Regions from separate parts of the Jeotgalibacillus malaysiensis genome, predicted to be linked through region 1. Evidence: riboswitches for the same ligand, from Rfam matches in the RefSeq annotation. Region 1 holds a riboswitch; each other region holds the start of a gene.
What was found. Region 1 has a riboswitch for S-adenosylmethionine ahead of LG330_RS03530 (O-acetylhomoserine aminocarboxypropyltransferase/cysteine synthase family protein). Riboswitches for the same ligand answer to the same signal wherever they lie in the genome.

Region 1 (10,368 bases):
CACACACGGAAATACTGCCTATGCCGCATCAAAATTTGCAGTGATTGCATTTACACAGGCGTTTGCCCATGAAGCAGCAGAGTTTGGAGTCCGGGTCAATGCAGTATGCCCGGGGTTTGTCGATACAGAGATGGGGCGTAATGCAATTCGCAAAAAAGGAAAGCGTGCAGGACGTTCATTTGAAGATCAGCTGAAAATTGTAGAAGAAGGCTTGCCTTCAGGACGTATCACACAGCCTGAGGAAGTGGCAAGAACGATTTTGTTTTTACTGTCTGATGCTGCTGAAAATATCATTGGGGAATCACTCAAAATCTCAGGTGGAGCAGTCATGAGATAAGGAGGTGGGACAGATGGAGCCGGTTCAGATTGTTGTTCTCTTATTGATCGGCTATATCGTCTTTACAATTGATAAACGGACGCAGGTATTCCCAAGGCCGCCTGTCTTAGTTGGAATCGGCATGCTGCTTTACTTTGTGCCCTTTTTTGAAGGGATTGAGCTGTCAGAAACAGTCCTTTATGAAATGATACTGCCGGCGCTGCTTTTTATTTCAGCATACAAGTTTTCAGTAGGTGCGCTGAAGACAAACAGCTGGGCGATCTCCATTCTGAGTACGGTTGGTCTGGTCCTGACGGTGCTTGGACTTGGAGGGGTCGTATATATGATTGCGGGGTTATTTGTGTCATTAGATTTTACAGAGGCATTGCTCATAGCAGCTGTTCTCACGCCAACTGATCCAGTCTCCGTCACATCGATTTTACATAAGTCTCTTGATAATGAAAAAGTCGGTGACATCGTAGAAGGAGAGTCGCTGATCAATGACGGGACAAGCTATGTGATATTCGCTACTCTCCTTTCAATTCATCAGGGACATGAAAGCTTTTCATTTTTCTCATTTATGGGCGAATTCTTATATGTTGCGATTGGCGGTGCGCTGATCGGTATTGTGTTCGGCTGGCTCGTCAGCAGGGCAGTTCATTTTACACACCATCAAGAGTATCAGGTGATGCTGAGTATCATTATGGCTTACGGCTTATTTTTGCTGGCAGAATCATTTGGTATTTCAGGTGTGCTGGCAACAGTTGCAGCGGGTTTAATGCTTTCCTGGGAATTTAACCGTATCAATAAAGAGGATCACTACCGCGAATCACTGGATCGATTCTGGGATGTAATCGAGCCTACGCTTCTTTCACTGGTCTTCTTATTGATCGGAATGACAGCCGTTGACTATTTAAAATGGGAATGGTTTGGAATTGCAGCCATTGTATTTATCCTGTCACTTGTGATCAGAACGTTGATCGTCGTGCTAACCGTCCAAAGCGTGCCCCCGATTAAAAAGAGTTTGTCCTGGCAGGAATCGCTGCTGATCTCTTTTGGCGGGGTGAAAGGGACGATGTCAGTTGTACTGCTGTTACTGCTTGACGCATCAGACGCAGGAGAAACAGGTACAGTCATGGCCATTTCCTTTATAGCTGTTTTACTGTCTTTATTGATTCAAAGTGTCGGTGTTCACCCCTTGGCAAAGCTCTTAAAGTCATAGCGTTTTGAAAACTGCACAGAAATTGTGCAGTTTTTTGTTGTGTAAATGAGGCGGGTCTTATGTCATGAAGCTGCGAACCACCAATGTTTTTCTAGGAACAACTCGTTTATTCTGAGGACACCAGTTGTTTTTCTAAGAACGCTCCCATATTTTCTCCGAACATGCCTTACCTTTCTAAGGACCATCCCAACAAAATATTCCAAACGCCTATTGCCGAAGATTACAAAATAGTATATAGTACATTACAACAGTAATGTACTATATCAGATGAAGGAGGTGACTGAGCTAATGCTGAATGCAGACAGTACGAAACCGATTTATATACAAATTGCCGAATGGCTTGAAACGGAAATTCTACATGAAAGATTTAAAGAGCATGAAAAGATGTTTTCGCAATACCAGCTGGCTGACCAGTTCAATATCAACCCGGCGACAGCTGCAAAGGGGCTCACAATACTTGCGGATGCAGGGATTTTATATAAGAAAAGGGGACTTGGCATGTTCGTGACAGAAGAGGCGGCAGAACAGATCCGCCACAGAAGAATCAATGAAACATTAGCAGCGCTTGTGTCAGATGTTGTAGCGGAAGCAGAACATCTGAACGTTAAAGAGCAGGACCTGATCCATATGATTCAGCTGGAGCAAAGTCGCCGGAAAGGGGAAACGTCATGACGGTTATTGAATGCAGGCATCTTGAGAAACGATACAAAAGCGGTGCCGGTGTGAAAGATGCTGATTTCATCATTCAGGAAAATACGATCACAGGCATTGTAGGAAGAAACGGATCCGGTAAAACAACCCTGATGAAAACGATCGCCGGTTACTTAAAAAAGACTGGAGGGGAAATCAGTGTGTTCGGTGAAACACCATTTAACAGCCTGAAAGTATCTGCCAACAGCATGTACCTGGATGAATACAACGTGTTTTCAACTGCACTGACGACAAAGGAAATCCTTCATCATCACGGCCGCTTTTACCCAAACTGGGATGCTGACCTAGCCAAAAAGCTTGCAGATTATTTTGCAATTCCAATGAATGTCGGCACGGATTATTTGTCAAAGGGACAGAAAAATACGTTCTTTGGCATCCTCGGTCTCGCAGCACGCTGTCCGCTGACGATCTTTGATGAACCGACAACAGGGATGGATGCTTCAGTCAGAAAAGATTTCTACCGCGCTTTGCTGAAGGATTACCTGGCGCATCCGAGAACGATTCTGATCTCAAGTCATCACCTCGATGAAATTGATGAGCTGATTGAAGACCTCCTTTTGATCGACGGTGGGAGAAGCATTCTTCACCTCCCGATCGAAGAGGTGAAAGAGTATGCGATGGCGGTTTCAGGTTCGGCCGTCCAGGTGAGGAACTGGTCAGAGCAGCAGGAGATTATTGCGCGTCTTGAAGAAAAAGGCGGATTCTCAACAGTCATTGTGAAAAATCATTTTACAGCCGCTGAGAAGGCAGCTGCACGTGATCTCAGGTTTACACCGGTATCTGCAAGTGATTTGTGTGTGTACCTGACGAGAAGAAATATAGGGGGGATTGATGATGTCTTTAGCAACAGTCAGCACGGGTGATGTGATTCGTCAGCAGGTGATCTATAAGTGGTATTCCTATACAGATCTGTTGCGCAGTCTGGTCCTTCTGCAGGTCATTGCAATTGTTTTCTCTGCACTCGGGACAGGGGGGGGGGAGCACGTCTGATGATATGTTTTCACTTGAAGTAACGACTTACTCTACAAACGTTGTATTTGTATTTACAGTGTTCTGGCTGCTTGTCACACCTGCAATGATTACTTCAAAAAATTATTTATATGAGGATTTTTCTTTTGTCACAACCCGTTTGATCACACAGATTTCAAATGCTATTTTCTTCACTGCAGTGACACTGATCGCCACAATTTTTACTGTGATGAGCGGGTACCTGATTTACATGATTATGTCTCTGGTACGTCCTGCGCAATACTTCCCGGGACTATCGACAATCGGATCACCTGGAGAGCTTTTCATTACAGGCGCAGGAATGTTTGGGTATTACTTAATGGCTGTTGCAATTGGCTCTTTATTTGGGACGTTATTAAAAATCAGCAAGTTGTTTTTCGTGCTGATCCCTGCAGTTTTGTTCTTTCCAGTATTTTTACAAACGTATGTACTCAATGAATGGCTCTTTAGCTTCTACGTTCAGGAAAGCTCCTTGCTGATCTTTCTGGTAAAGGCAATTGCAACTGCGCTTATTCTATACAGTCTAGCTATATTTCTGATTAATAAAAGAGAGGTGAGAGAGGCATGACGTTTCTTGTTCAGATAGTTCCAATTGCGCTCATGCTGATCATTTTAACGCTCTTTTTTAAAAGAAGAGAGCAGCTCAAGCCGAAAAAACCAAGAAAATCCCTGAGCCGTCTGCTGCGTACCCGCATGCTGTATTTTATCTATGCAGGCGTTCTGCTTCTAGCAATGGCAGCCTATTATATTTTGCCTGAGCCGGCGGAAGGTGTAGGTAAAGCAGTGCCTGAAGAGGAATCGCTCAACTACTATGTCGACCTGTATGACCCTGCTCAGCAAAACCGTTTTGACGAGATCGATCCGGAATTCCTGGTGGAACAAAAACAGTATGACTTTTCAGGAGACCGGCTGAATATACCGGCACCGATGTATGGCTCATCCTATGGAGATACGCTATTTGCCGTTACCAAAGATGAAGAAGTTGATGGTGAAGTTCTGATCGATATGTATGAAACACCTGTTGTATTAAATGGTTTTGATATTACAGATGCCATTAATAGAGCAGAAGTGAAAATTGCTTATGATACCTTGAATGTGGAAACACCGGTGGGGAGTGACCGTTTAAAGTTTAACCAGTTTAATCCGCCCGCGCCCGCTCAACAGTTCTTAAAAGGAGAGCGTGCAGATCTTGCTTCAGGTTTCAGCTTTGCATATGGAATACATGTAATCCATCTGCGTGTACCTGCACATATTGAAATCGAGTATGCGCCTGAGGCAAATGTAGTTGAATTCACCGCCCAATAAAATTAATATTCAGAAAAAGGTTGACTTCTTTTTTCAGACTCTTTATAATCCTCAACAAGAGCAAAACACAACATGTACTTACAACTTTATAACTCTTATCCAGAGTGGCGGAGGGACTAGGCCCTGCGATGCCCGGCAACCAACGTATCAAATCCTGATACGGAAAGGTGCTAATTCCTACAGATCTGAAAAGGTCTGAAAGATAAGAGGAGGATATATAACCCTCTTCTTATGAAGGGGGTTTTTTATTTTCCCCTTTCACCTTCATTCAGTTAATACTTCACTGCAAACATCCATCAACCCATTAAAGGAGAGATTTACTCATGACAAACAATCAGCCGCAATACAATATTGAGACACTATTACTTCACGGTGCAACAGAATCAGATCCGACAACGAACTCAAGAGCGATTCCGATCTATCAGACAACATCTTATACATTTGACAGCGCGGAGCATGCGCAGAATTTATTTTCACTTGCTGAAGAAGGAAATATATATACGCGAATCGGGAATCCAACGGTTGCTGCTTTTGAAAACCGGATTGCGCTTTTAGAAGGCGGGGTTGGTGCAGTCGCAACAGCATCAGGCATGGCAGCAATCACGTATGCAGTGCTGAACCTGGCAGGCGCAGGAGATGAAATTGTCGCAGCCGCAAACCTTTACGGGGGCACGTACAACCTTTTCGCACAAACGCTTCCAAGGTACGGTGTGAACGTGAAATTCGTAGATGGCACTGACCCTGAAAACTTCAGGAAAGCAATTGGACCGAAAACGAAGGCTGTATTTGCAGAAGTGATTGGAAATCCAAGTCTGCATGTGCTTGATACTGAAGGCGTAGCGAAAGTCGCACATGAAGAAGGTGTGCCACTGATTGTAGACAGTACATTTGCAACGCCATATCTGAATAAGCCGATTGAACACGGCGCAGACATTGTTGTCCATTCAGCTACAAAATGGATTGGCGGCCACGGCACAACGATTGGCGGTGTCGTTGTAGATGCTGGCACATTCAATTACGATAACGGACGCTTCCCGGATTTTACTACGCCGGACCCAAGCTATAACGGATTACGCTTTGTAGACCTTGAAGCTGCAGCATTTATCGCAAAGCTGCGCGTGAACCTGCTGCGTGATACAGGTGCATGCCTCAGTCCTCAAAATGCATTTTATTTACTGCAGGGACTTGAGACGCTGCATCTGAGAGTGGAGCGTCATGTGGAGAACGCCTTGAAGGTCGCTGAGTATCTTGATCAGCACCCTTCAGTTGACTGGGTAGAGTATCCGGGTCTTGAAAGCCACTCATCATATGCGGCTGCGAAAAAGTATCTGCCGAAGGGTGCAGGTTCGATTATCGTATTTGGCATTAAGGGCGGACGTGAGGCAGGCAGAAAAGTGATTGACCATACGCAGCTCTGGTCACACGTAGCGAACGTCGGTGATGCAAAGTCATTAATTATTCATCCTGCTTCAACCACACACGCACAGCTGTCAGGAGAAGACCTTGAAGCATCAGGTGTAAAAGAAGAGCAAATCAGATTATCAGTGGGAATTGAGTCAATAGAAGATCTGATTAACGATTTGAATCAGGCGATTGAAAAAGCGGCAGTACCCGCGCATTTGTAAGGGAGGAATCAGGATGGGAGAGACATTAACTGAGAAGGTCATGCATCGTGAAGGAACAGTCGATATCGGTTCTTTGATACTTGAATCCGGAAAAGTGATTGATGATGTCTCTCTCCGCTACGAGCGGTCAGGAGATCCGTCGTTACCCGTGATCCTGATCTGTCACGCACTGACCGGAACGCACCAATCGGTTGGAACAGCACAGGAACCTGGCTGGTGGCGTGGATTTGCCGGTGAACATGCTTATATTGATTTAACAAAATTTCAGGTGATCACATTTAACGTGCTTGGTGGTTGCAGCGGTTCTACCGGTCCTGACTCGCTTAATCCATACGGTGAAAAGTACCGCACTGATTTTCCATTTATCACTGTAAAAGATATGGTGAACGCACAATATCAGGCCTGTCTGAAGCTTGGTATTACGAAGCTCCACGGTGTCATCGGCGGATCACTCGGCGGTATGCAGACGCTTGAATGGTGCATCAGCTATCCGGATTTTATGGATAAAGCCGTACTGCTTGCAGCGACTCCATCGTTAAGCGATTACGGGATTGCCTTTAACCGGATTGGCATCCATGCCATTGAAAACGACCCATCCTGGAATAACGGTCAGTATGAAAAACCGTCAGATGTAAAAGGATTTGAGGTTGCCAGAATGGTTGGCCTTGTTACTTACAGAAGTCCTTACCTGTTTACAGGCAGATTCAACAGAGAGGAAAAAGATGTAGAGGAGGAGCAGCCATTTTATCAGGTGGAGTCCTACTTGAAATATCAGGGTGAAAAAATCACGAAACGATTTGATCCGAACAGCTACCTGACCCTGTTATATGCCATGAATCATCACGATATCAGCAGGCATCACGGCACTATACAGGAGGCAGCAGAGAAAATTAAATCGAAGCTGCTCGGCATCGGTTTTAAAGGGGATTTACTTTATCCACCAAATGAAATTGAGCAGTTCATCAGCTATGTACCTGAAGCTGACTTTCACGAGGTTGATACAGATTTTGGACACGACGGATTTCTCGTTGAATTTGAAAAATGGGGACAGCTCGTCAAACATCATTTTGAAATTGGACAGTGAAAGCTGTCCGTTTCTTTTAACAACAATTCTGAGTAAACAGGGAGGAATATAAATGAATAAATTAAATGCACTTATCTTATCATCAGCAGCAATCGGGGTCCTCGCTGGATGCTCAGCAAACGCCAGTTCAGATGAACAGCCGGAGAAAATTACGCTTGATTATGCATACTATTCTCCAACGAGTCTGGTACTGAAAGAGCAGGGGCTTGTAGAAGAAGCACTTGCTGATGAAGGAATTGAAGTAGAGTGGGTGCTCAGTCAGGGAAGCAATAAGGCACTCGAATTTTTAAACTCAAGAAGTGTTGATTTCGGTTCAACGGCAGGAGCAGCAGCACTGATCGCAAAATCAAATGGCTCTCCTGTGGAATCAGTTTACTTATATGCAAAGCCTGAATGGACGGCACTTGTCGCAGCCGAAGGATCGGACATTCAATCAGTAGAAGACTTAAAAGGAAAGAAAGTAGCCGCAACGCTTGGAACAGACCCTTACATATTCCTCCTTCGGGCACTTGAAGAAGCAGGGGTATCCTCAGATGAAGTGGAAATTGTGAACCTTCAGCACCCGGATGGCGCAAACGCATTATCTTCAGACCAGGTTGATGCATGGGCCGGACTGGATCCGCATATGGCAAGAACAGAGCTGGATACGAATGCTGAACTCATTTATCGCAATCCTGACTTTAATACGTATGGCACACTGAATGTCAGGTCAGAATTTGCTGAAGACTTCCCGGAAATTGTAGAAGAAGTCATTGCTCAATATGAAGCAGCACGTGAATGGACGATCGCCAACCCGGATGCTGCGGCACAAATTCTTGCTGAAGAAGCTGAAATGAACCTTGATGTGGCAAAAGCGAGTCTTGCCCGCAATGACTTTTCAAATCCGGTCATTGGAGATGAACATACTGAAGCGCTGATTGCAGCGGGTGAAGTGCTGCGCCAGGAGGAAGTCATTGATCAGGATGCAGATATTGAAGCGCTCGTTAATGAATTATTAAATCCTTCATTTACAGAAAGTCTGGAGTAAAGGAGGGAACGGCATGAAAAATAAATTGAACCTCATTGGACTCGGTCTGATTCTGCCAGTTGTTCTGGTTGCTGTATGGGAAGCAGCTGCCCGGCTTGGGTGGATTGAATCCTATTTGCTGCCGGCTCCGACAGTTGTGGTGACATCAATTATTGAAATGGCACAGGAAGGCACACTTTGGGCTCATGTTTCCATCACACTATACAGGGTTGGTGCAGGATTTCTGATTGGAACCGCAGCGGCACTGTTAGTCGGTGCAGCAGTCGGCTATTTTAAACAGGCAGAAAGACTGCTCGATCCAATCCTTCAGGCGTTCAGATCCATCCCGTCTCTTGCCTGGGTCCCATTATTTCTACTTTGGATGGGGATTGGTGAGCCTTCTAAAGTGACGTTAATCGCAGTCGGCGTATTCTTCCCGGTTTATTTAAATATCGTATCCGGTATTCAGGGGGTCGACAGAAAGCTGATAGAAGTAGGGAAAGTCTATCGATTCAGCTCACTGCAACTGGTCAGAAGAATTATTCTTCCAGCATCACTGCCATCATTTCTGGTAGGGATCAGAAGCGGACTTGGCTTAGGATGGATGTTTGTCGTAGCGGCAGAACTGCTTGGTGCAAGCGAGGGACTTGGTTATCTGCTGGTACTCGGACAGAATACATCATCGCCAGAGTTAATCATCGCAAGCATTATTTTATTTGCCGCACTCGGTAAAGGGACAGATGCTCTGCTCAAAGGAATTGAAGCAAAGTCCTTGAAGTGGCAGGATAACCTGCAAAATGCTCAGTAAAAGAGGTGACTGCATTGTTAACAGTTAAAAAAGCATCCCGTTTATTTAAAAACGGGACAGCGGGATTTAAGCATATATCCTTCACTGTTCAAAAAGGTGAAATTGTCGGTATTCTCGGAACGAGCGGCTGCGGTAAAAGTACGCTGCTGCGCGTACTGTCAGGACTCGAACAGGCATACAGCGGGACGATTCATTTAAATGACGGTAGTGGAAAAGGGGCCGGCGTTATTTTTCAGGAACCCCGGCTGATGCCGTGGCTTTCAGTAGAAGATAACGTGTTATTTGGATTTAAAAACCCTGCGAAATATCGTGAGCAGGCGGCACATTACCTGTCACTTGTAGGGTTAAGTGAATTTTCAAAAGCACTCCCCCGGGATCTGTCAGGCGGAATGGCCCAGCGTACAGCCATTGCGCGTGCACTTGCTTCAAAGCCGTCAGTACTTTTACTCGACGAACCATTCAGTGCACTTGATGCATTTACGAAAATGCAGCTGCAGGACTTGCTGCTCGATATCTGGGAAGAAGAAAAAACCACAATGGTCATGGTCACCCATGATATAGATGAAGCGCTACATGTGTGTGACAGAATCCTTGTGCTCAGCGGACAGCCGGGGGAAGTCGCGGCAGAGATCAAAATCAGCCAGCCGAAACCGAGAAGCAGAAGTGACTTAAGCCTTGCTTCTTATAAAGAAAAAATATTTTCGATCCTTGAAAACAGTCACACCGGGCTTCAAAAGTATTCAGTGCGATAAATTGCATAAAAACCTCCGTTTATTTTTGCTGTAAAAAAGGAATAACATACAAAAAGAGTAAAACGGAGGACTGGAACATGTTAATGGAACGAAAAGAAAATCATAACCAGGCCGGCTGTCAAAATGAATTCGGCCCACTTGAACGTGTACTTGTCTGTCCGCCTGCCTTCATGAAAATTGAAGAGGCAATTAATGAAACGCAAAAACATTTTCTAAAAGATAATATAGACCGCGAAAAAGCAATGGAGCAGCACCGCAATTTCATTCAGCTTCTTCATGAACACGGAGCGGATATCGTACAGCTTCCACCGCTTGCCGTGTACCCTGAACAGGTCTTCACCCGTGATATCGGCTTTACAATTGGTGATACAGTTTTCATTTCAACAATGGGGACCGAAATGCGCAGCGGAGAAGATAAGATTTTACAGGAGTGGCTGCAGGAATCTAAAATGAAATTTGAGAAAATCAGTTCACCTTCAATTGAAGGTGGAGACGTCATTACAGATGGTAAAAAAATCTGGATCGGAATCA
Region 2 (10,368 bases), 1.7 Mb from region 1:
GCACATTTGTCAGCGAAAATGCCAATGTCGGGGCTGAACTTGTAAAAGGAAAACTGAAAAGTCCTGGCAAAACAGAGGATGATATCTTAAGTGGGGAAGGCGGAATCATTAAGGATAACAGCGGTAAAACCGGAGCCTATCGTGATGAAGAAGGTAAACTTCATAAAGTCGATATTACATGTACGCATATGGGCTGTGAATGCGCATGGAATCAGGATGAACGCTCATGGGACTGCCCGTGTCACGGTTCGAGATTCTCATTTGACGGAGCCGTACTCGAAGGACCTGCTGTAACACCTTTAAAGAAAAGATAAAAAAATCCCGCTTTACTGGCGGGATTTTTCAATTCTCTAACATTATTCTTCTCCAAATGCTTCAGGCAGCATCTTAAACCCGTCAATCTCTGCATCTTCCTCAATCTCAATCATAATACATCTCTTTCCTTTATAATTGACCTGTCTGACGTATTGCAGATCCTGCGGGCTGATGGAAATATTTGCGATCATGGTCTGGATTTTAATCGACTTCGTTTTGTATTTCGGTACAATGCTGCCGGCTTTTAATTCGTACGATTCATCATCAGTGATCAGCTGGAAGGCTTCTTTTATCTTATCTCCTTCAACTTTTTCACCACTGTTCGTCAGCACGCGTTCAACATCCTTATAATCAAGCTTTGGCGGCTCGTCCTCTTCGTTCTCTTCAATTGTCGTGTTAATTTCACTATATACTTTTGCAAGCGTAGAAGGGGAAAGGCGGTCACCGACGACGCTTTTAATCACTTCTTCAAATACTGCTTTATCTTCCTGCGCAGTCATGATTTCTTCACCGTTCAGTACCTCTTCGATAAAATGAAAATCCGGTTCATTTGCTTTTGGCGCTGCGTATAATACATGATTCACATCAGAAGCGTGATTTGTAATACACGGGAATAGAAAGCCGGTCATTGGATTTTTCAGGTCGATAACCGGATCGACTTCGACCTTATATTTAAATTCTTTTTCGATATAATCAAACTGAATTTCTTTTTTTGGCTCTTCAGTTTTATTGACAGTACACAGTGTAAACGGATGGGAGTAGACTGTATCACGACTGCTTTCTTCAGACGCTTCACTTCTTTTTTTAGTCGGCTTCATGTATTCACCACGGATAAATGTAATGACAATATCCTTTTCAAAAGGGTTCTGAATCATTTTCTCGGTCATCTGAAGCATCTGTTCCTGCCAGTCTTCACCTTCTCCAAGCAATCCTTTATGTAAAATCAGCTGACTGCTGTTTTCAGCATCACGCTTAAATTTTAGCTCAAATAATTTCTCATTCATTTGACCCGTCAGTACTTTTTTAAAATTATTCATAAACAGTTCCTGCTGATCACTGTCCAGCATTTCAAATGGCTGTCGCTGGTAATGATAAATATCTGTTGATTCCTTCATAATATACACATTAAAGATATCTGAAATTCTGAGCAGATCATTATCTGTTTTTAATTGTTTGCGAATATTTGCTACATCTTTCTTATCCACTCTGTTCACTCCTAAGGGTGATATTTTACGCTACATCATATTAACATAAGTCGCTTGGAAATGTTTAAAGGACCATTATATCTTTGCACCTCTGAAACAGTCTTTAACTTAGTTATAATTACTCTTTTACTTTCTGTACAGCAGTTAAAAACATAGTTCCTAAGTGAATTGTAAATATTCCAGAAGCATAGATAAGATTTTTTAACCTGAGTTGCAGAAAAGCCATTCCCTCAATTTTCTCTTTGACATATTACTTAATTGTGTTAATATCCAGCTCCAACTACACGTACGTTTGTTAAATTAACTCTTCACCTTCCTTCAAATAGTTGGTTTTGCTGTGCAAGTATTTTTGTCCAACAGCAACTTGTAAGTGAAGGGGTTTTTATAGTCAATGTTGCTACCATGAGCATACGCTGTAAAATATCTAAACGGTTTTTAGAAGAATTTATAAAAGATCCACGTTTTAAAGGCATCAAAAAGTCTAAGGCTGGAAAACGATTTTATTACTATTTATTTAATTTAGAATTTTTCAAATTTTTGGTTGTATGATCAGGTGACTCATGTTATCGTGGTTAAAACATACTAAAACACTAAGAATTATCGGTTTTATAAATTTTTGAAGCTATATCTTATCAAGAGAGGTGGGGGGCTTGGCCCTACGAAGATTCGGCAGCGGCTCACAAAGAGACAATGCCAATTCCAGAAAAGATAAGAGAGTGGGATGAATGATTTCTAAACCCCTCTTCTTATTTGGAAGAGAGGTTTTTCTATATCCGTAGAAAGGAGTCGACTATGACTAATACAGCTGTTACCTATGATAATTTCACTGGAGATCCGTTCAGTAATCTAAACGCTGATGATCAGACGAAAGGTGCTCTTGAGGTCCTCAGATGGGCTTACAAAGAGTATGACTCTATTACGTATGCCTGCAGTTTTGGAGCGGAGGGAATCGTACTCATCGATCTGATTGCAAAAGTGAAAAAGGATGCAAAAATCGTATTTCTCGATACCGGTATTCATTTTAAGGAGACATATGACCTTATCGAAAAAGTGAAGCAGAGATACCCGGCGCTTCAAATAGAAATGAAAAAGCCGGCCCTGACACTTGAAGAACAAGCAGAGGAACACGGTTCCGCTCTATGGAAAAGAAATCCTGATCAGTGCTGCTTCATCCGTAAAATTAAACCTCTTGAAGAAGCTCTTGATGGAGCAGAGGCGTGGGTTTCTGGACTGAGACGGGAGCAGTCGCTCAGTCGAAGCAATACGAATTTCGTTAACAAAGATGAACGTTTCCAATCGATAAAGGTATGCCCCCTTATTTACTGGACATGGGATGACGTCTGGTCTTATATCCGACTAAATGGGTTGAATTACAATGATTTGCATGATGAAGGGTATCCGAGTATCGGATGCATTCCATGTACATTTAAAGCAGAAAGTGGTGGTCGTGATGGCAGATGGAAAGGGATGGAGAAAACGGAGTGTGGACTCCATACAGGTGGTCAATCGTGATAAAGGAGAGTGGAGAAATGAGTAAAGTCTATATCGTAGGTGCAGGTCCAGGAGATGCGGACCTTATCACTATTAAAGGATTAAAGGCGATCCGGCAGGCAGACGTGATTTTGTACGATCGGCTCGTGAATCAGGATCTGCTGGAAGAAGCAGGTAGCGACACCCGTCTTGTCTACTGCGGTAAGAGTCCGGATCACCATTCATTAACCCAGGAAGAGATTAACACACTGCTTTGCGATTTCCAGGCGCAGGGGCTGACAGTCACCAGGCTGAAAGGCGGCGATCCATTCGTATTTGGACGTGGCGGGGAAGAAGCGGAAGTGCTGGCCGCACGCGGTATCCCTTTTGAAGTCGTACCAGGCATCACCGCAGGTATTGCAGCTCCGGCTTACGCGGGAATTCCAGTAACTCATAGAGAACACAGTTCTTCTGTTGCATTTATCTCAGGCGTAAGCAAACTCGGAATGGAGGATGAAGTGTACTGGGAGCATGTCGTGAAAAGTATGGATACTCTCTGCATTTACATGGGCGTCAGGAAACTGCCGGATATATGTGAAAGGCTGATCCGTCATGGAAAACCGGTAACGACGCCGATTGCGCTGGTCGGTTGGGGAACGACGGAATGGCAGGAGACGGTTACAGGAGAACTCGACACGATTGTAGAAAAGGCGGAACACATAAAAAATCCGGCCATTATAGTCGTCGGAGAGGTGGTCCGCTGCAGGGAAACCATCCAGTGGTTCGAAAAGCCCACAGAAGCGAAAGAAATGGAGGTCTCAGGATAAGATGCAGGGAGTACTATATGTCAGTCACGGAAGTCGGGTTGAGGAGACGAAGGCTGAAGTGGAGCGGGTCGTGGAAGAAGCACACAAGGGTATTGATGTTGCGCTTCACAGGCTGTGCTACTTGGAAATCGCTTCTCCAGGCATAGAAGAAGGGGCAGGGAAACTGATAGCGGAAGGTGCAAAGCGGATAGCTATTGTTCCGCTGCTTCTGTTCAGTGCCGGTCACTATTATTCAGATATTCCGGATGAACTGGAGAACCTTCAGAAGAAATATCCGGATGTCACTTTTACATACGGAGAACCTCTAGGTGTACAGGGGGCTTTAATTGATGCACTCTCCGACAGGCTTAGCGAAAAAGGATCAACGGATGCATTTCTCCTTGTAGCAAGAGGAAGCACGAATCCGGCAACGGAACAGGTGATGGAAACGATCAGGGAACACCTTGTAGCGAAAACCGGAAGCAGGCATGGAGAGGTTTGCTACCTTGCTGTTCTGGAACCGACGTTTGAACAGGGACTGGCGGACGCAGTTAAAAAGCATCCAGAAGGTCTCATCGTACTCCCCTGTCTCTGGTTTACCGGCAGACTGATCCGGCACATTGAAAAGGAAGTGGGGATTTTGAAAGAGAAAGGTTGTAATGTCCACACAGCTCATTACCTCGATAACCACCACTTCATCATCGAACTCCTTCGGCAACGGGTTCAGGAATCTTTGGAAAAAGAACCGTACACTCCCTTGATGAAGGAGGATACAGACCATGAGTCATTTGCCGCTCACCGTTAACATGAAGGGAAAGCGGGTCGTCATTGTCGGAGGAGGTACTGTCGCTGAAAAACGGGCGAAAAAACTTCTGGACGCAGAAGCTTCGATTACGATAGTGAGTCCTGAAATAACGCCGGGCCTGGGCCATCTGGCAGGAGAAGAACGTTTTCATTGGAAACGAAGAACGTTTGAGCGAAGTGATATAGAAGGGGCTTTTCTCTTAATAGCCGCTACCGGTAACCGGCATGTGGATGAAGAAGTGAAGAAAGCCGGAGAGAATGTGCCGCTTGTAAATATTTCCGGAGAGGCAGATGCCGGGAATATACACTTCCCTGCTCACTTCTCCCGCGGCCGACTGTCCATTGCCGTATCTACCGGCGGGGCGAGTCCGGCTCTTGCTGCGCGTATCAAGAACCGTCTCGAAGAAGAGTATGACGAAGATTATGCGGCTTACCTCGACTTTTTGCATGTTTGCCGAACGAAAATTAAAACATCCGGTCTGTCAGAGGAAAAGAAGAAAGAAGCAATCAACAAACTGCTCGATGAAGACTGTGGAGAGGAAAAAGAGCAGGCTCTTATGGTCGCAAGGTTGGAGGGGATCGAGTGAACAGTTTGAATGGAAAAAGAATAGCAATAGCGGCTGACAGGCGTAGCAAAGAATTGGGAGCTCTCATTAAAAATTTTGGTGGCACTCCTGTATATACGCCCATCCAGGGAGAACAGCAGCTGCATGAAAAGCGAAGTATCAGAGACGTGCACATTTTGTTGGAAGAAGATTTCGAATGGATCATTCTAACGACAGGAATCGGTGTGCGAACTCTCGAAAATGCAGCACAGCAAGAAGGGATACTTGATGCCTTCCTTGCAAAATTGCAGAATGCGAAGCTCGCGATCCGAGGTAAAAAGGCGCTCCGGTGGCTCATTGAACATGAACTTACAGCTGAAGTCGTCTCTGAAGATGGGACGATGAAAGGGCTGGTGGAAAAGCTTGAAAAAGAACAGGGAAGAGCCTTTCTACAGGCATACAGTGTTGATGATGCCTCATGGAAAGAATCATTCGGGAAGTTTTTTTCCTACGTGTACCTTTCCCGTCCTTATGAATACAAACGACCTTCAAAAGATGTCAGGAAAACGTTAGTCGAAAGAGTAACGAATGCTGAAGTCCAGGCTGTCCTGTTCACCAGCAAAACGCAGGTAAGAAATTTGTTCGAAGAAGAAGCGGACGACCGGCTTGTCCATTCACTGAATAATAGAGTGAAAGCGGTCGCCACAGGAAAGGTCACGGCAGAGGAACTCAGAAATTTCGGTGTACAGGAAATACTGTACCCGGAAAATCAGAAAATGGGAGCGATGGTTGTAGATATGGCCCGCTACTTTGATGCGATAAATGACAAGGGGGAAGAGAAACATGCAAGACAAACAGGAGGTGGAGACGGTGCAACTTGAAGTGATGAACAGCCCGTTCAATGAAAAGCAGGCAGATCTTCTTAATCAGCTGCTGTCTTCGATGACGGAAAATCAGAAAATCTGGCTCAGTGGTTACCTGGCGAGTGCCCCGGCTCTTGCACCGAAGACACTGCCCACGCAATCAGGAGGAGAAGTCGAAAAAACGAAAGCAGAAGCAAAGCAGCGGTCGATCACGGTTCTGTACGGCTCCCATACCGGGAACTGTGAAGAACTTGCAGAGCAATTATCAAAGAACCTGAAGGAAAAAGACTTTCAGGTCACAGTCTCTTCCATGGATGATTTCAAACCGAAGAACCTGAAGAAAACGGAGGATCTGCTCTTGGTGACGAGTACGCACGGAGACGGAGACCCGCCGGATAATGCTATGACCTTTTATGAATTTCTCTTCAGTAAACGCGCACCGGAATTGAAAGACATGCGGTACTCCGTACTTGCTCTTGGAGATAGTTCGTATGAGTTCTTCTGCCAGACAGGAAAAGACATCGATGCGAGGCTAGAAGAGCTCGGCGCAGAGCGCTTATATGAAAGGATAGACTGCGATCTCGACTTTGAAGAAGCGGCAGAAACATGGAAGGAAGGGGTGCTGGAAAAGCTCGAGGAACAGAGTCCCTCCGCTCAGGCTGAAGGTGTGGCGAAGGCGAAGGAAACAGCGGTCTGGCCCGTCTACTCCAAAGCGAATCCGTTCCGGGCGGAGATACTCCAGAATATCAACCTGAACGGGCGTGGATCCAACAAGGAAACCCGCCACATCGAGCTGGATTTAGAAGGATCGGGACTTGACTATGAGCCGGGCGACAGTATCGGCATTTTACCGGAAAATGAGGAGAAGCTTACGGATGAACTGATCCAGGAAATGGGCTGGGACGGGAAAGCATCGGTCACTATAACCAAAGATGGAGAAATCCGTTCGGTGCGTGAAGCGCTCCTGTCCGTCTACGAAACGACGGTGCTGACGAAGCCGCTGCTTGAAAAATCCTCTACCTTGACGGATAACGAGGACCTGAAAGCGCTCATCAAAGACACGGAGGCATTGAAATCCTATATATACGGCCGCGACTTACTGGATTTTGTCCGTGATTTCGGACCGTGGGACGTACCGGCTGAAGAATTCCTTTCAATCCTTCGTAAATTACCGGCCCGTCTGTATTCCATTGCCAGCAGCAGTGCAGCGAATCCGAATGAAGTCCACCTGACAATCGGAGCTCTGCGCTATGAAGCGAACGGTCGTCAGCGCAACGGCGTCTGCTCGGTACAATGTGCAGAGCGGGCAGACGCAGGGAATACGCTACCAGTCTTTGTCCAAAAAAACCGTAATTTCCGCTTGCCGGAATCAGGAGATTCAAAGATCATCATGATCGGAGCCGGAACCGGCGTAGCTCCGTACCGTGCATTTCTCGAAGAACGCGAAGAAAGGGAGGACGAGGGAGAGAACTGGCTCTTTTTTGGAGAGCAACACTTCGTTACCGATTTCCTTTATCAGACGGAGTGGCAGCGCTGGAAAAAAGAGGGCCTGCTCACCCGGATGGATGTCGCTTTCTCGAGGGATACTGCGGAGAAAATATACGTGCAGGACCGTTTGTGGGATCAGCGGCAGGAAGTGTTCCGCTGGCTTCAAGAAGGAGCGTATGTATACGTATGCGGCGATGAATCCCGAATGGCGAAGGATGTGGATCGGACACTTACAGCTATTATGGAATCGGAAGGGAACCTTTCTTCTGAGGAAGCGTCCGATTATATGAAAGCACTTCGAACAGAAAAACGATACCAGCGGGACGTTTACTGAACCGCTGCAGCAAGAAAGGGAGAGAGATATGACCGATAAACAGCCGGGACGACCAAGTGAAATGGAAAAACTGAAGGAAAAAAGTGATTACTTGAGAGGCTCCCTCGTAAAGAGCTTTCAGGAACCGTTGACAGCGAGTATTCCTGAGGGGGATGCCAAAATACTGAAGTTCCACGGTAGCTATATGCAGGATGACCGTGATCTACGTCTGGAAAGGAAACAGCAGAAACTCGAGCCTGCCTATCAGTTCATGACGAGAGTTCGGGCCCCGGGAGGGGTGGCGACACCAGAGCAGTGGCTCGTTATGGATGACATAGCGAATAAATATGGAAATAAGACGCTCAAGCTTACAACGCGACAGGCTTTTCAGACGCATGGGGTATTGAAATGGAACATGAAGCCTCAAATCCAGGAGATCAATGAGGCACTTATGGATACACTCGCTGCCTGCGGAGATGTGAACAGGAACGTGATGGCCGGTGCCAATCCTTACCGGTCGGAGATACACGGAGAAGTGTACAAATGGTCAAAAGAATTGAGCGATTACTTATCCCCCCGTACCAAAGCGTATCATGAAATATGGCTGGATGAAGAAAAAATTGTCGACACCAGGTCGGAAGAAGAGATCGAACCGATGTACGGGAAATTCTATCTTCCGAGAAAGTTCAAGATTGGGATTGCCGTGCCTCCGTCAAATGATGTAGATGTCTATTCCCAGGACCTCGGATTCATCGCCATCGTTGAAAATGGGAGACTGCTCGGATTCAACGTTACCGTTGGGGGCGGAATGGGGATGACACACGGAGACACGAACACGTACCCTCAGATCGCCCGCGTCATCGGCTTCTGCAAGCCTGAAAACATTTTAGACGTGGCAGAGAAGATCATCACCATCCAGCGCGATTACGGAAACCGCTCTGATCGGAAAAATGCAAGATTCAAATATACAATCGATAAGCGTGGTCTCCCGTGGGTAAAAGAAGAGCTCGAACAGCGCCTCGGTTACAGACTCGAGGAAGAGCGTGACTTCCACTTCGATCATAACGGAGACCGGTATGGATGGACCGAGGGGAACGGTGAATGGCACTTCACTTTATTTGTCCAGAACGGCCGGATTAAAGATGAAGACAATTATCCACTTATGACAGGTCTCCGAGAAATTGCCAAAGTCCATGAAGGGGAGTTCCGGCTGAGTCCGAACCAGAATCTCATTATTGCAAGGGTAACGGATGCGAAAAGAGAAGAGATTGAGGCACTGATTGAAAAGTACGGTTTGACAGATGGCAGGTCCCATTCGGCGCTCAGAAGGAATTCGATGGCCTGTGTCGCAATGCCGACATGTGGGCTTGCGATGGCGGAGTCAGAGAGGTATCTTCCAACGCTCGTCGATAAACTCGAAGATATTCTGGACGAAGCGGGTCTCCGGGAGGAAGAAATCGTCATCCGGATGTCCGGCTGCCCGAACGGCTGCTCCAGGCCGGCCCTGGCGGAAATCGCGTTCATCGGCAAAGCGCCGGGCAAATACAACATGTACCTTGGCGGAGGGTTTACAGGAAACAGACTGAATCGGCTATACCGCGAAAATATCGGAGAAGAAGAGATTCTCGATACTCTCCGTCCTCTTTTCATCGAATATGCGACGGAGAGAGAAGAAGGGGAACATTTCGGTGATTTCGTCATTCGGGCCGGGCACGTAAAAGCTGTGCAGTCAGGTCTTGATTTTCATTCGGAGGTGAAAGTATGAAGGTGAACACGGAAGAGAAAAAACAGGGATCCGGGCTTACGCATTTGGATAGGCTCGAGGCAGAAGCCATCTATATTATCCGGGAAGTGGCGGCGGAGTGCGGGAATCCGGTCATGCTGTATTCGATCGGCAAAGACAGCTCGGTGATGCTTCACCTGGCGATGAAGGCTTTTTATCCCGAGAAGCCCCCCTTCCCGTTCATGCATATCGACACGACGTGGAAATTCAAAGAAATGATAGAGTTTCGGGACAGGAAAGCAAGAGAGCTCGGCATCGACATGATCGTTCATACCAACGAACAGGCAGCGAAGGAAGGGATTAACCCGTTCGATCACGGAGCAAATTATACAGACATTATGAAAACCCAGGCATTGAAAGAAGGACTTGATAAGTACGGGTTCGATGCTGCTTTCGGTGGAGGACGCAGGGACGAGGAGAAGTCACGTGCCAAAGAGCGGGTGTTTTCGTTCCGTAACAAGAACCATGCCTGGGACCCGAAGAATCAGAAGCCAGAGATGTGGAAGTTGTACAATACGAGGATTGACAAAGGAGAAAGCATGCGCGTCTTTCCTTTGTCCAATTGGACGGAAAAGGATATCTGGCAGTATATCCGAAAGGAAAATATCGATATCGTTCCGCTCTATTATGCGAAAGAACGTCCAGTCGTCTATCGCGAAAACAATATCGTGATGGTCGATGATGACCGGATGCGCTTCGAGCCGGGAGAGAAGGTTGTCCATCGCAAAGTCCGCTTCCGTACGCTCGGGTGTTATCCACTGACCGGTGGAGTGGAA
Region 3 (10,368 bases), 1.7 Mb from region 1:
AACGTATACAGCCTGGATTGGCTCTTCAAGTTCAACATTCTTAGGAACATAAAGGAATGCTCCGCCATTTACAAGTGCTGCATGAAGTGCAGTCAGCTTATGCTCATCAACCTGCACTGCATCCTTCATAAAGTACTGTTCTACAAGCTCAGGATGTTCCTTCGCTGCAGTTAAAATATTTGTGAAAATAACACCTTTACTTTTCAGGCTGTCAGACAGCTTCAGGTATGCTGGTGTATTGTTGCGCTGAATATACAGGTTTTCCTGCTTCTCAGCGTCTACAAGAGACTTCACTGATTCAGGAAGCTCTTCTAATGAAGCATAAGCTTCGCTTTCTACAGTATGGCTTGCAAACTGTGTGAAATTCCATTTATCAATTTTCGTTTTATCCGGCTTCGGCAATGGCAGCTCTTCTGCTTTCGCAAGTGCGTCCAATCGAAGGGACGACAGCCAGCCAGGCTCGCCGTTCTTTTCTGAGAAAGCCTGCACCGCTTGCTGATCAACCGGCAATTTCATTTGTGTCGTCATATTCATCCTCCTATCAGTTACGCTTCTTGTCCTACAGTTTCGTCTTCAATACCAAGTTCCTGTTTGATCCAGTCATAACCTTCACTTTCAAGGCGCTGAGCCAGTTCAGGTCCACCCGATTTAACTACGCGGCCCTGCATCATAACGTGTACAAAATCAGGCTCGATGTAGTTAAGAAGACGCTGATAGTGAGTGATAATCAGGCAGCCGAAGTCTTCGCTGCGCATCTGATTAATTCCTTTAGATACAACTTTAAGTGCATCAATATCAAGACCAGAGTCAATCTCATCAAGAATACCGAATTCAGGTCTGATCATCATCAGCTGAAGAATTTCATTACGTTTCTTCTCACCGCCTGAGAAACCTTCATTCAGGTAACGCTGTGCCATGTTCTGATCCATTTCAAGGAAGTCCATGTTTTTATCTAATTCTTTAATAAATTTCATTAAAGAGATTTCCTGACCTTCTTCACGGCGTGCATTGATTGCAGAACGAAGGAAGTCTGCATTTGTTACGCCAGTGATTTCACTTGGATACTGCATTGCAAGGAATAGACCTGCAAGTGCACGCTCGTCCACTTCCATTTCAAGAACGTTTTCACCGTTCAGCAGTACTTCACCTTTTGTTACTTCGAACTTAGGGTGTCCCATAATTGCTGAAGCAAGCGTGGATTTACCCGTTCCGTTTGGTCCCATAATAACGTGAATCTTACCGCTATCTAATTCAAGGTTTACACCTTTTAAAATTTCTTTGCCTTCGATCTCAACATGAAGATCTTTAATTACTAAAGTTGAAGCCATTGTCTAATTACCTCCGTTTGTATATGAATTTGAAATGGAAGAACCATTCTCAATTTATTCTCATTCTAATCTTATAACAAATTAAAACTAGAATCAAATGTCGCTGACCCTTGCCTTTACAATCAAAAAAGTCAGTGTAAGATACACTGACTTTTTCACTTCATTACTATTATAAATGATTGATGACTTTACCTTCAAGTTCCTGGACTAAGTCCTGTGACTTTTTATAATCTTCTTCACGTTTCATTTCCACATTCATACGCACATTGTGATCTCTCATATACGTTTCGTAACCAATTCCGTGCGAACTTAGCATCTGCTTCTCCATGTCAGTTGTAAAATCAACTTTAATAGGATGGATAATGAATCATTCCTTTTCGATTTTTTGTCCGTGACTCCGTTTCCATATTTTTTCTAAAACTGTTTGCTAGTTGGTGTATTACCCGCTAGAAAACTTACTAAACACACTATCATCTTTTTTTGACTATTACAAATATTCACCCGGTATATGTAAGGGTTTACATTGTTTTTATAGCAATGGATGCGCTATTTTAAAAAAATTTTTGGAGGGAGGTTTTTGTTTTTGGTAAATATAACAGCCGGATATCGGAATTACTACAATCTCAGGCGTGAAAACAGAAAACTTCCCAGGTGTATTGCGACAACCTGAGAAGTGATTGCTACAACTCCGGCCAAAATAGCGACAAAAAGCAGCAGCCCTGCATGTCCTTCGGAAGCTGGCTTTTGTTACTTAAGGTCATTAAGAGGGCGTCGTGCAATGCAGGCTTGAGATGGAAACCGATAAGTAGAGAGATGAATTGCAGCAACCTCCACTCCATATAAAAAACTGCCCAGTCATAGACTGAGCAGTTACCAAACAATTATTCAGCGTCAACCGGTACGACAGCGCCGCCCCATTCTTCAAGAATGAAATCCTGAATTTCTTCAGAAGTTAATACTTCTACAAGCTTCTGAACAGCTTCGTTTTCTTCTTCACCGCTGTTAACTGCAATCACATTTACATAAGGTGAATCTGAATCTTCAAGGGCAATTGAATCCTCAAGCGGGTTAATACCAGCATCAATTGCGTAGTTAGAGTTGATCAGTACAGCGTCACCTTCTCCGTTTTCATATAGCTGTACAAGAAGTGCTGCTTCATAATCTGCTTCAAATTGAAGGTTTTTAGGGTTGTCCTGAATATCAGAAATTTCTGCTGCTGTTTTTTCAACTTCAGGATCAAGTGTGATCAGCCCCTGTGCTTCAAGCATTGTCAGGATACGGCCGTGGTCAGCTACTGAATTACTCATTAAGATTTCTGCACCATCAGGAAGGTCTTCAAGTGAAGCGTGCTCCTGAGAATATACGCCGATTGGCTCAATGTGAATACCGCCAGCGTTTGCAAAGTCATAGCCGTGTTCTGCGATCTGTGACTCAAGATATGGAATGTGCTGGAAGTAGTTCGCATCAATTTCTCCTGATTCAAGATCCTGGTTTGGCAGGATATAGTCCTGATACGTTTCGATCTGAAGGTCTACGCCTTCTTCTTCAAGGAGCGGCTGTGCCTGCTCAAGGATTTCAGCGTGAGGCACGTTAGATGCGCCGACTCTCAGTTCAACCGGCTCGCCATCTTCGCTTGTACCGATACCTTCCTCTGAATTATCTGAACCACAAGCTGCCAGTGCGAAAATACTTGTTACTGCGAATGTCCCTGCTACGAATTTTTTCATGTTTAAATCTCTCCCTTTAATGTGTTTTTATAATTAGCTAAATTAGCGTTTATCCAGTTTGTTGGTGAAGAAGTCTCCAAGGAATTGAATGATGAAGACGATTGCTAAAATGATGATTGTTGCTGCGAGTACTACGTCATCACGACTCCTCTGGAAACCGTCAAGAAATGCCAGGTTACCAAGTCCTCCTGCTCCGATGACACCAGCCATCGCCGTATAACCGACCAGCGCAATGGCTGTAACAGTAATTCCTGAGATCAGAGCTGGCATTGATTCCGGAATTAATACTTTAAATATAATGGTGCTTATTTTGGCCCCCATTGATCTTGCTGCCTCAATGACGCCCTTATCAATCTCACGTAATGCAATCTCAACCATACGTGCGTAGAAAGGTGCTGCACCGATAATCAATGCCGGTAGTGCTGCCTCTGCTCCCCTGATCGTCCCTAGTAGAAAACGTGTAAATGGGATGAGCAGAATGATCAGGATAATGAAGGGGATCGACCTGAAAATATTCACAACTGCTGTTGTAATTGTGTAAGCAATTTTATTTTCCAACAGGTTCCCTTTAGAGGTAAGGAATAAAAGTAAGCCGAGACCGATTCCAAGAATAAATGTAATGACAACTGAAATGACCGTCATATAAATCGTTTCATAAGTTGCTTCCCACATGACCGGCCAGTCAACGTTCGGAAAAATCTGTTCAATCATGTGTCATCACCTCCACTCCAACACTTGCCGCTTCTAAAAATTCAATCGCACGCGCCAGCTCGTCGGACTTCCCGTGTAAATGTATAAACAGGGATCCATATGCACCATTTTGCGTTTGAGAAATTTTTCCCTGCAGAATATTCACCTGCAGATCAAACGAACGGATCAGGTTAGTGACAACCGGCTGCTCTGCTGATTCACCAACGAACGTCAGCTTGACAACTTTTCCGTCCTGATATTCCTTCAGCAGATGTTCAATTGTATCTTTTGTTTCTTCAGGTTCCGTTACCTGCTGAACGAAACGTTTTGTGATATTTTCTTTCGGCTGTTTAAAGACGTCAAGCACATCTCCAAGCTCTACAACCTTCCCGCCTTCCATAACAGCAACGCGGTGACAAATCTTTCTGATCACGTGCATTTCATGTGTGATCAGTACAATGGTCAAACCGAGACGTTTGTTGATATCAACCAGCAGTTCAAGGATTGAATCAGTCGTCTGAGGATCAAGTGCTGACGTAGCCTCATCACAAAGCAGTACTTCAGGGTCATTTGCAAGCGCTCTTGCAATCCCTACTCTCTGCTTCTGACCGCCACTGAGCTGAGATGGATAGGCATCCCCGCGCCCTTCAAGTCCTACGAGTTCAATCAACTCATCTACTCTTTTTAATCTTTCCTCTTTTGGAACGCCTGCGATTTCAAGAGGAAATGAGATATTCTCTCTCACCGATCTTGACCAAAGAAGATTAAAATGCTGAAAGATCATACTGATTTTCTGTCTCGCTTTGCGTAAGTCTCCTCCTTTGATAGAGGAAATCAGCTTACCGTTTATATCAACCTTACCTTCTGACGGCTGTTCAAGACCATTCAGCATACGGATTAATGTACTTTTACCGGCACCACTGTAGCCAATCACGCCAAAGATTTCGCCTTCCTGAATTTTCAGGTTAACTTTGTCAACTGCAGTCAGTGAACCGCTTTTTGTTTTAAATACTTTTTTCACATCTGAGATGGTAATCATACCATCACCCACTTTCGTAAATTAACTTATTATCCCGTTAAAGCAGGAAGTTAAAGTGCTGCCATTAAATAGCCCTTTATATATAAAAAACGCCTCTCTGCGTGATGAGCAGAAAGGCGTCAAAAATTAAACGGCTTTCTCTCATCTGCCAGGTTTAAACCTGTGTGACTTGGCACCTTTCCAGTAAACTGTCGGTTGCCGGGCTTCATAGGGCACTTCCCTCCGCCGCTCTTGATAAGAGTTACGCGTATTCAGTTAAGATTCATTAAGAGTACGAGACAAATCGTATCATGTTCTTAAATTTACTGTCAACGAATTTTTTTCAAAATTGGACATTTACTGATTTGCCGGCTGTCTTGACAATTCTCCGAATGCTTCAAAAATCGTTGGTACAGATTCAAATTTATATATTTTGCGGACCATTTGTCCATCCTTGAATAACAGCAGACACGGTACACTCTCGATCTGGTAACGCTCAGCCAGCGGTTCAACATAATTCAGGTCAGCTTTTCCGATCTCAGTATCCTGAATCGCCACAGCCGTTACCTCAAGCATTTTACCGGCAAGCTTACACGTTCCGCACATCGGGGTGTATAAATACATCGCTGACTGCTTTTTTTCCTTCAATCGCTGGTCCAGATCTTCTATTGTCCATTCTTTTATCATTAAAGATTCATCCTTTTTTCTAAAAACTCAGTATAAATATCAATGTTCGCACCGGCTAAAATGACTGCCAGGTGCTGCTCAGGAGCTGTTGCGACCTCACGATAGGCTTTGTCGATATACAGATGATCCGCTTCAGGCATCTCTCTTTTAAACTGTTTTCTGAGCTTCTCACCTGCATCATCCGCATCCACAAGCACATAAACATCTTTTTCATACAATTCATCAATCAGTTCATCCATTTTCGTCAGGCTGATTGTACCATTTGTACAAATGATATCAACCGGCTCTCTAATAATCGGCTGAACCTTGCGCTTATCAGACTTACCCTCAACAATAATAACCTTTTTGCACTGCATTTCCCATCACACCCTCACCTAAGGATCGCACGGCTTTCTTACATGGTATGCTGCTGATTTAATTGTCGCCTGTACTGTGGATAATTGCAAGTAAATGAGATGGCTGGTGATGTTACTTCCATTATTTATGCGGCGCAGGCGGGACGGAGTTGAATGTGTCGTTTTTAGAATGATTACAAAAATGAACCACTCAACTCCGTCCCCACTGTGCCGGTTACAAAAAAACCGCTCACCCTACCAGGTGAACGGCACTTCAATCAGTCTTCGTCTGTCATTTTGTCATATGCTTCAGCATCCATCAGTGCGTCAACTTCTGAGTCATCAGAAAGTTCCACTACGACCATCCAAGCTTTTTCATATGGAGATTCGTTAACGTATTCAGGGCTGTCTTCAAGGTCTTCGTTCACCTCAACGACTTTACCGCTGACTGGTGCGTAAAGTTCTGAAACTGTTTTAACAGATTCAACGCTGCCAAACGGCTCGTCTGCCTGCAGCTCGTCGCCTACTTCCGGAAGCTCAACGAATACGATATCGCCAAGCTCTGACTGTGCGAATTCAGTGATACCAATTCGTGCTTTACCGTCTTCAACTTTTACCCATTCGTGTTCTTCTGAATAACGTAATTCTTTTGGTGAACTCATGTGTTTTCCCTCCGCATATGAATGATTTCTATACTACTTCATATTGGCATAACAGGTGCCCGAAAACAAGAATTGTTTCTGATTTAGCCCTGCCATTTTTCCTCGAATTCAGGTTCTTTGAATCCGACTGTTACCTGACTGCCGTCAGTTGTCAGCGGACGCTTGATCAGCTTACCGTCTGAAGCCAGCAGTTCAAGCTTTTCATCATCTGACATGTCAGTAAGCTTATCTTTCAGACCAAGCTCGCGGTACTTTACGCCGCTTGTGTTGAAAAACTTTTTCAGCTCAAGCCCGCTCTTTTTATATAGCTCAGAAAGTTCCTCTTTTGAAGGCGGTGAATCAATTAAATGAATTTCTTCGTATGAAACCTCATTTTGATCCAGCCATTTTTTCGCTTTGCGGCATGTTCCGCATTTTGGATAAGTATAAAAAGTAATCGACATGTTCATTCCTCCCTTTTAATAACACCGGTCTTCCACGGTAATAATCAGATGCTTTAACGTTTCCAGCGCTCCCTCAAGAGCAAGGGAATAATTGCGCTGCGTTCCATGCTGTTCCATTTTTAAAATACCCTGTTCACGAAGAATTTTCAAATGATGAGAAACAGCAGGACGGGAGAGTGGCAGCTTGTCCGTTAATTCGTTCACTGTCATTGAATCTGTTTCTGAAAGCATTAAGACAATATCCTGACGGTAAGGATCACTCAATGCCTGAAATAACGGTATACAATCCCGAAATGCTTTTTCTGCCTGTTCACCCATTGTTGTCACCTCACTACTCTCTTTCCTGTGTTTTCCTGACAATATTTGCAGCTACTGACCTGGATATGAGACGGCTCGCTCTGGACTGAAGCTTGTTCATGCCTCCAGGAATAATCTGCTTTTTCCCATTCATAAATTCGATAAACGCAATTTTTGCTACCGCTTGCGGCTTCATGGTGCCGTTATTAAATAACTTTGAATCATTCAGTTCTGCCGTATCCTTAAACCCTGTACTCGTAGGACCGGGATATAATCCTGAAACCTGCACGCCATGTTCAGCCCACTCGTTATCAAGTGCTTCGGTAAATGATTTTACGTATGCTTTAGATGCATAGTACACTGCCATTAATGGCCCCGGGAAGAATGCTGCAGTTGACGCCACGTTCAGTATTCTTCCTGACTTCGCATTCACCATCTCCCGTCCAAAAAGCTTTGTCAGTTCAGTTAAGGATGTCACGTTCAACTGAATCATTTCCTGCTCCTTTTGAAGATCTGTCTGATGAAACTCTCCAAAAAGTCCCACGCCTGCATTATTGATTAAAATATCGACCTTCATATTTTCTGATTGAACCTGATCAAAAAGTGCCTGAGCAGATCCTGTCTTAGATAAGTCGCTTTTAAAAATATGTGTTTCAATCGTATATTTCCCAGCAAGCTCAGCCGTCAGTTCATTCAGCTTATCCTCACTTCTCGCTGCAAGAATCAGTGTATGACCCTTCTCAGCAAAAAGCTTCGCCAGCTCTTTCCCAATACCACCTGATGCCCCGGTAATTAACACATTCATCTAACCACTCTCCTTATGTCTATACGTTTAAAAGTTTAAACATATCGTAAGGATTTATGCATTATAAGTCAATTAAAGATGCTTTCCACACGAAAAAACCGCCTAAATTGTAGACGGTTTCTTACTTAGAATTATTTCATTAAAGTTTATCGTACAAACCAGCTAGTGATTGGAGTGGGGACGGAGACTCCCGCCCCGGGAAAGGGCAGGTGAGATCCCGCAAGGCGAAGCCTGAGGAAGCTCACCGGCCGGGGGCAGGAAAGCGCAGTCCCCACGGAAATCATTAGCGGCTTACAAGGGTATGATTAAACGACAAACTTCTCAGCATCAATCAGCTTCGCAGCCGCTTCACGCTTTGTTGGAATCAGGTTCACCGGTGTGAAACGAGTGAACTTACGAAGTGCAGAAAGCATCATGCGAAGTGAATCTCCGCTTTCAGCAGCAATCAGTGTTTCTTTTGCATGCTGTTCAATCTCATTGAACGCTTCCTGACAGAAGATCTGTGTATAAAGAACCTTCTGCTGGTTCTTTTCAAGACCGGACTTTTCAACAGCCTTTTGTGTACGAAGAAGTGAAGATTCCATCGCATATGCAAGTGATACGATATCAGCAATGTTCACAAGGATTTCCTGCTCTGCTTCAAGCGCTTTGCCGTACTTTTGTGCAGCAAGACCTGCAGCCAGCAGACCAATTTTCTTCGCATTCTTTACAAGATACTCTTCCTGCTTTAACGGCTCATCGCTGATTTCTTCAGGCATCATCGACATCAGTTCTTCCTGAAGCGCCTGTGCTTTTTGAAGTAATGGCAGCTCGCCCTTCATTGCTTTACGAAGATAAGTCCCTGGAACCAGCAGACGGTTAATTTCGTTTGTTCCTTCAAAGATCCGGTTAATACGTGAATCACGGTAAATACGCTCTACTTCATACTCCTGCATGAAGCCGTAACCGCCGTGCAGCTGAACTGCTTCATCTGCAATATAGTCAAGTGATTCAGTACCGAATACTTTGTTTAGAGAGCACTCAATTGCATATTCAGCAATTGATTTCGCTACTTCTTTACCATCTTTGATTTCTTCATCAGACAGCTGGCTCATACGATCTTCAAACAACCCTACTGTTCGATATACTGAGCTTTCTGTTGCATAAAGCTTTGCACCCATTGTCGCAAGCTTTTCCTTCGTCAGGTTAAAGCTTGAGATTGGTGTGTTGAACTGTTTACGCTCGTTTGTATATTTCACAGCAAGCTCAAGTGCACGTTTTGAGGCTCCAACTGTACCTACACCAAGCTTGTAACGCCCGATGTTCAGGATGTTAAATGCAATGACGTGACCTTTTCCAGCTTCCCCAAGCAGGTTCTCAACCGGAACTTGAGCGTCTTCAAGAATCAGTGTACGAGTTGAAGAACTCTTGATCCCCATCTTCTTCTCTTCAGCACCAACTGAAACGCCGGAGAAGTCGCGCTCTACGATAAATGTAGAGAAGTGCTCGCCGTCGATTTTTGCATACACAACAAATACATCAGCAAAGCCTGCATTTGTGATCCACTGCTTTTCACCGTTTAATACGTAGTGAGTGCCTGCTTCATTTAGCTTAGCAGTTGTTTTTGCGCCGAGTGCATCAGAACCTGAACCTGGCTCAGTCAGAGCATAAGCAGCAATCTTCTCACCAGTAGCAAGTAGTGGCAGATACTTCTGCTTCTGATCTTCGTTACCAAAAAGAACGATCGGCAGTGAACCGATTCCTACGTGTGCACCGTGAGTGATTGAGAAACCGCCAGCGCGAGACATTTTTTCAGCTATTAAAGCTGAGCTGACCTTATCAAGTCCAAGACCGCCGTACTCTTCAGGTACATCAGCACCTAAAAGACCGAGGTCCCCTGCTTTTTTCAGAAGTTTAACTGAACGGTCAAACTCATGGTTTTCGATGTGCTCAACTTCAGGAACAACTTCATTGATAACATAGTCCTCAGTTGTTTTAGCGATCATTTTCTGCTCGTCAGTGTAATCCTCCGGTGTGAATACGCTTGAAGCTTCAACATCCTCAATCAGAAAGCTGCCGCCTTTAACCAATGCTTTTGTTTCGTTTGACATGAAAAATTCCTCCCTTTATGTTCTTATTATTAAAATTGACATTAGTACCAAGTAACTTTCCAGGCTGCGAACGCAGCGAAAGGCGGCGACTCCGGGACGATTAGTTGGAAGCTGAGACCCCACAGCCGAAGGCGAGGAGGCTCAGCAACAACCGTCCGGAAAGCGTCCGCCTGAAGCGGAGTGAGCAGCCGGTCTATGGAAAGTTAATTAATCATTTCAAAGACGCCTGCTGCGCCCATTCCGCCGCCGATACACATTGTAACTACACCGAATTGCTGTTGTCTGC

Region 2: it holds a riboswitch for S-adenosylmethionine, as region 1 does, so the genes downstream of both, LG330_RS12620 (phosphoadenylyl-sulfate reductase) here and LG330_RS03530 (O-acetylhomoserine aminocarboxypropyltransferase/cysteine synthase family protein) in region 1, are expected to answer to the same signal.
Region 3: it holds a riboswitch for S-adenosylmethionine, as region 1 does, so the genes downstream of both, LG330_RS13475 (methionine ABC transporter ATP-binding protein) here and LG330_RS03530 (O-acetylhomoserine aminocarboxypropyltransferase/cysteine synthase family protein) in region 1, are expected to answer to the same signal.

Annotation. Positions count from the first base shown of each region.
Region 1 is NZ_CP085252.1:607,864-618,231, forward strand. Features, by position in the region: gene LG330_RS03495 (SDR family NAD(P)-dependent oxidoreductase) at 1-337, shown strand, start outside; gene LG330_RS03500 (cation:proton antiporter) at 351-1,538, shown strand; gene LG330_RS03505 (GntR family transcriptional regulator) at 1,827-2,210, shown strand; gene LG330_RS03510 (ATP-binding cassette domain-containing protein) at 2,207-3,112, shown strand; gene LG330_RS03515 (hypothetical protein) at 3,084-3,239, shown strand; gene LG330_RS03520 (hypothetical protein) at 3,244-3,825, shown strand; gene LG330_RS03525 (hypothetical protein) at 3,822-4,562, shown strand; SAM riboswitch class I at 4,655-4,771, shown strand; gene LG330_RS03530 (O-acetylhomoserine aminocarboxypropyltransferase/cysteine synthase family protein) at 4,886-6,187, shown strand; gene LG330_RS03535 (homoserine O-acetyltransferase) at 6,201-7,271, shown strand; gene LG330_RS03540 (aliphatic sulfonate ABC transporter substrate-binding protein) at 7,324-8,298, shown strand; gene LG330_RS03545 (ABC transporter permease) at 8,312-9,085, shown strand; gene LG330_RS03550 (ABC transporter ATP-binding protein) at 9,100-9,837, shown strand; gene LG330_RS03555 (dimethylarginine dimethylaminohydrolase family protein) at 9,915-10,368, shown strand, end outside.
Region 2 is NZ_CP085252.1:2,346,262-2,356,629, reverse strand. Features, by position in the region: gene LG330_RS12630 (FAD-dependent oxidoreductase) at 1-314, shown strand, start outside; gene LG330_RS12625 (DUF4317 domain-containing protein) at 357-1,520, opposite strand; SAM riboswitch class I at 2,147-2,235, shown strand; gene LG330_RS12620 (phosphoadenylyl-sulfate reductase) at 2,313-3,032, shown strand; gene cobA (uroporphyrinogen-III C-methyltransferase) at 3,050-3,817, shown strand; gene LG330_RS12610 (sirohydrochlorin chelatase) at 3,819-4,601, shown strand; gene LG330_RS12605 (NAD(P)-binding protein) at 4,576-5,187, shown strand; gene LG330_RS12600 (uroporphyrinogen-III synthase) at 5,184-6,026, shown strand; gene LG330_RS12595 (assimilatory sulfite reductase (NADPH) flavoprotein subunit) at 6,016-7,830, shown strand; gene cysI (assimilatory sulfite reductase (NADPH) hemoprotein subunit) at 7,859-9,574, shown strand; gene cysD (sulfate adenylyltransferase subunit CysD) at 9,571-10,368, shown strand, end outside.
Region 3 is NZ_CP085252.1:2,506,674-2,517,041, forward strand. Features, by position in the region: gene sufD (Fe-S cluster assembly protein SufD) at 1-528, opposite strand, end outside; gene sufC (Fe-S cluster assembly ATPase SufC) at 546-1,328, opposite strand; gene LG330_RS13460 (hypothetical protein) at 1,498-1,644, opposite strand; gene LG330_RS13465 (MetQ/NlpA family ABC transporter substrate-binding protein) at 2,210-3,055, opposite strand; gene LG330_RS13470 (methionine ABC transporter permease) at 3,098-3,766, opposite strand; gene LG330_RS13475 (methionine ABC transporter ATP-binding protein) at 3,759-4,784, opposite strand; SAM riboswitch class I at 4,923-5,025, opposite strand; gene LG330_RS13480 (thioredoxin family protein) at 5,121-5,450, opposite strand; gene LG330_RS13485 (toprim domain-containing protein) at 5,450-5,806, opposite strand; gene gcvH (glycine cleavage system protein GcvH) at 6,064-6,447, opposite strand; gene LG330_RS13495 (arsenate reductase family protein) at 6,531-6,890, opposite strand; gene LG330_RS13500 (ArsR/SmtB family transcription factor) at 6,906-7,208, opposite strand; gene LG330_RS13505 (SDR family NAD(P)-dependent oxidoreductase) at 7,222-7,992, opposite strand; gene LG330_RS13510 (acyl-CoA dehydrogenase family protein) at 8,298-10,082, opposite strand; gene LG330_RS13515 (acetyl-CoA C-acetyltransferase) at 10,286-10,368, opposite strand, start outside.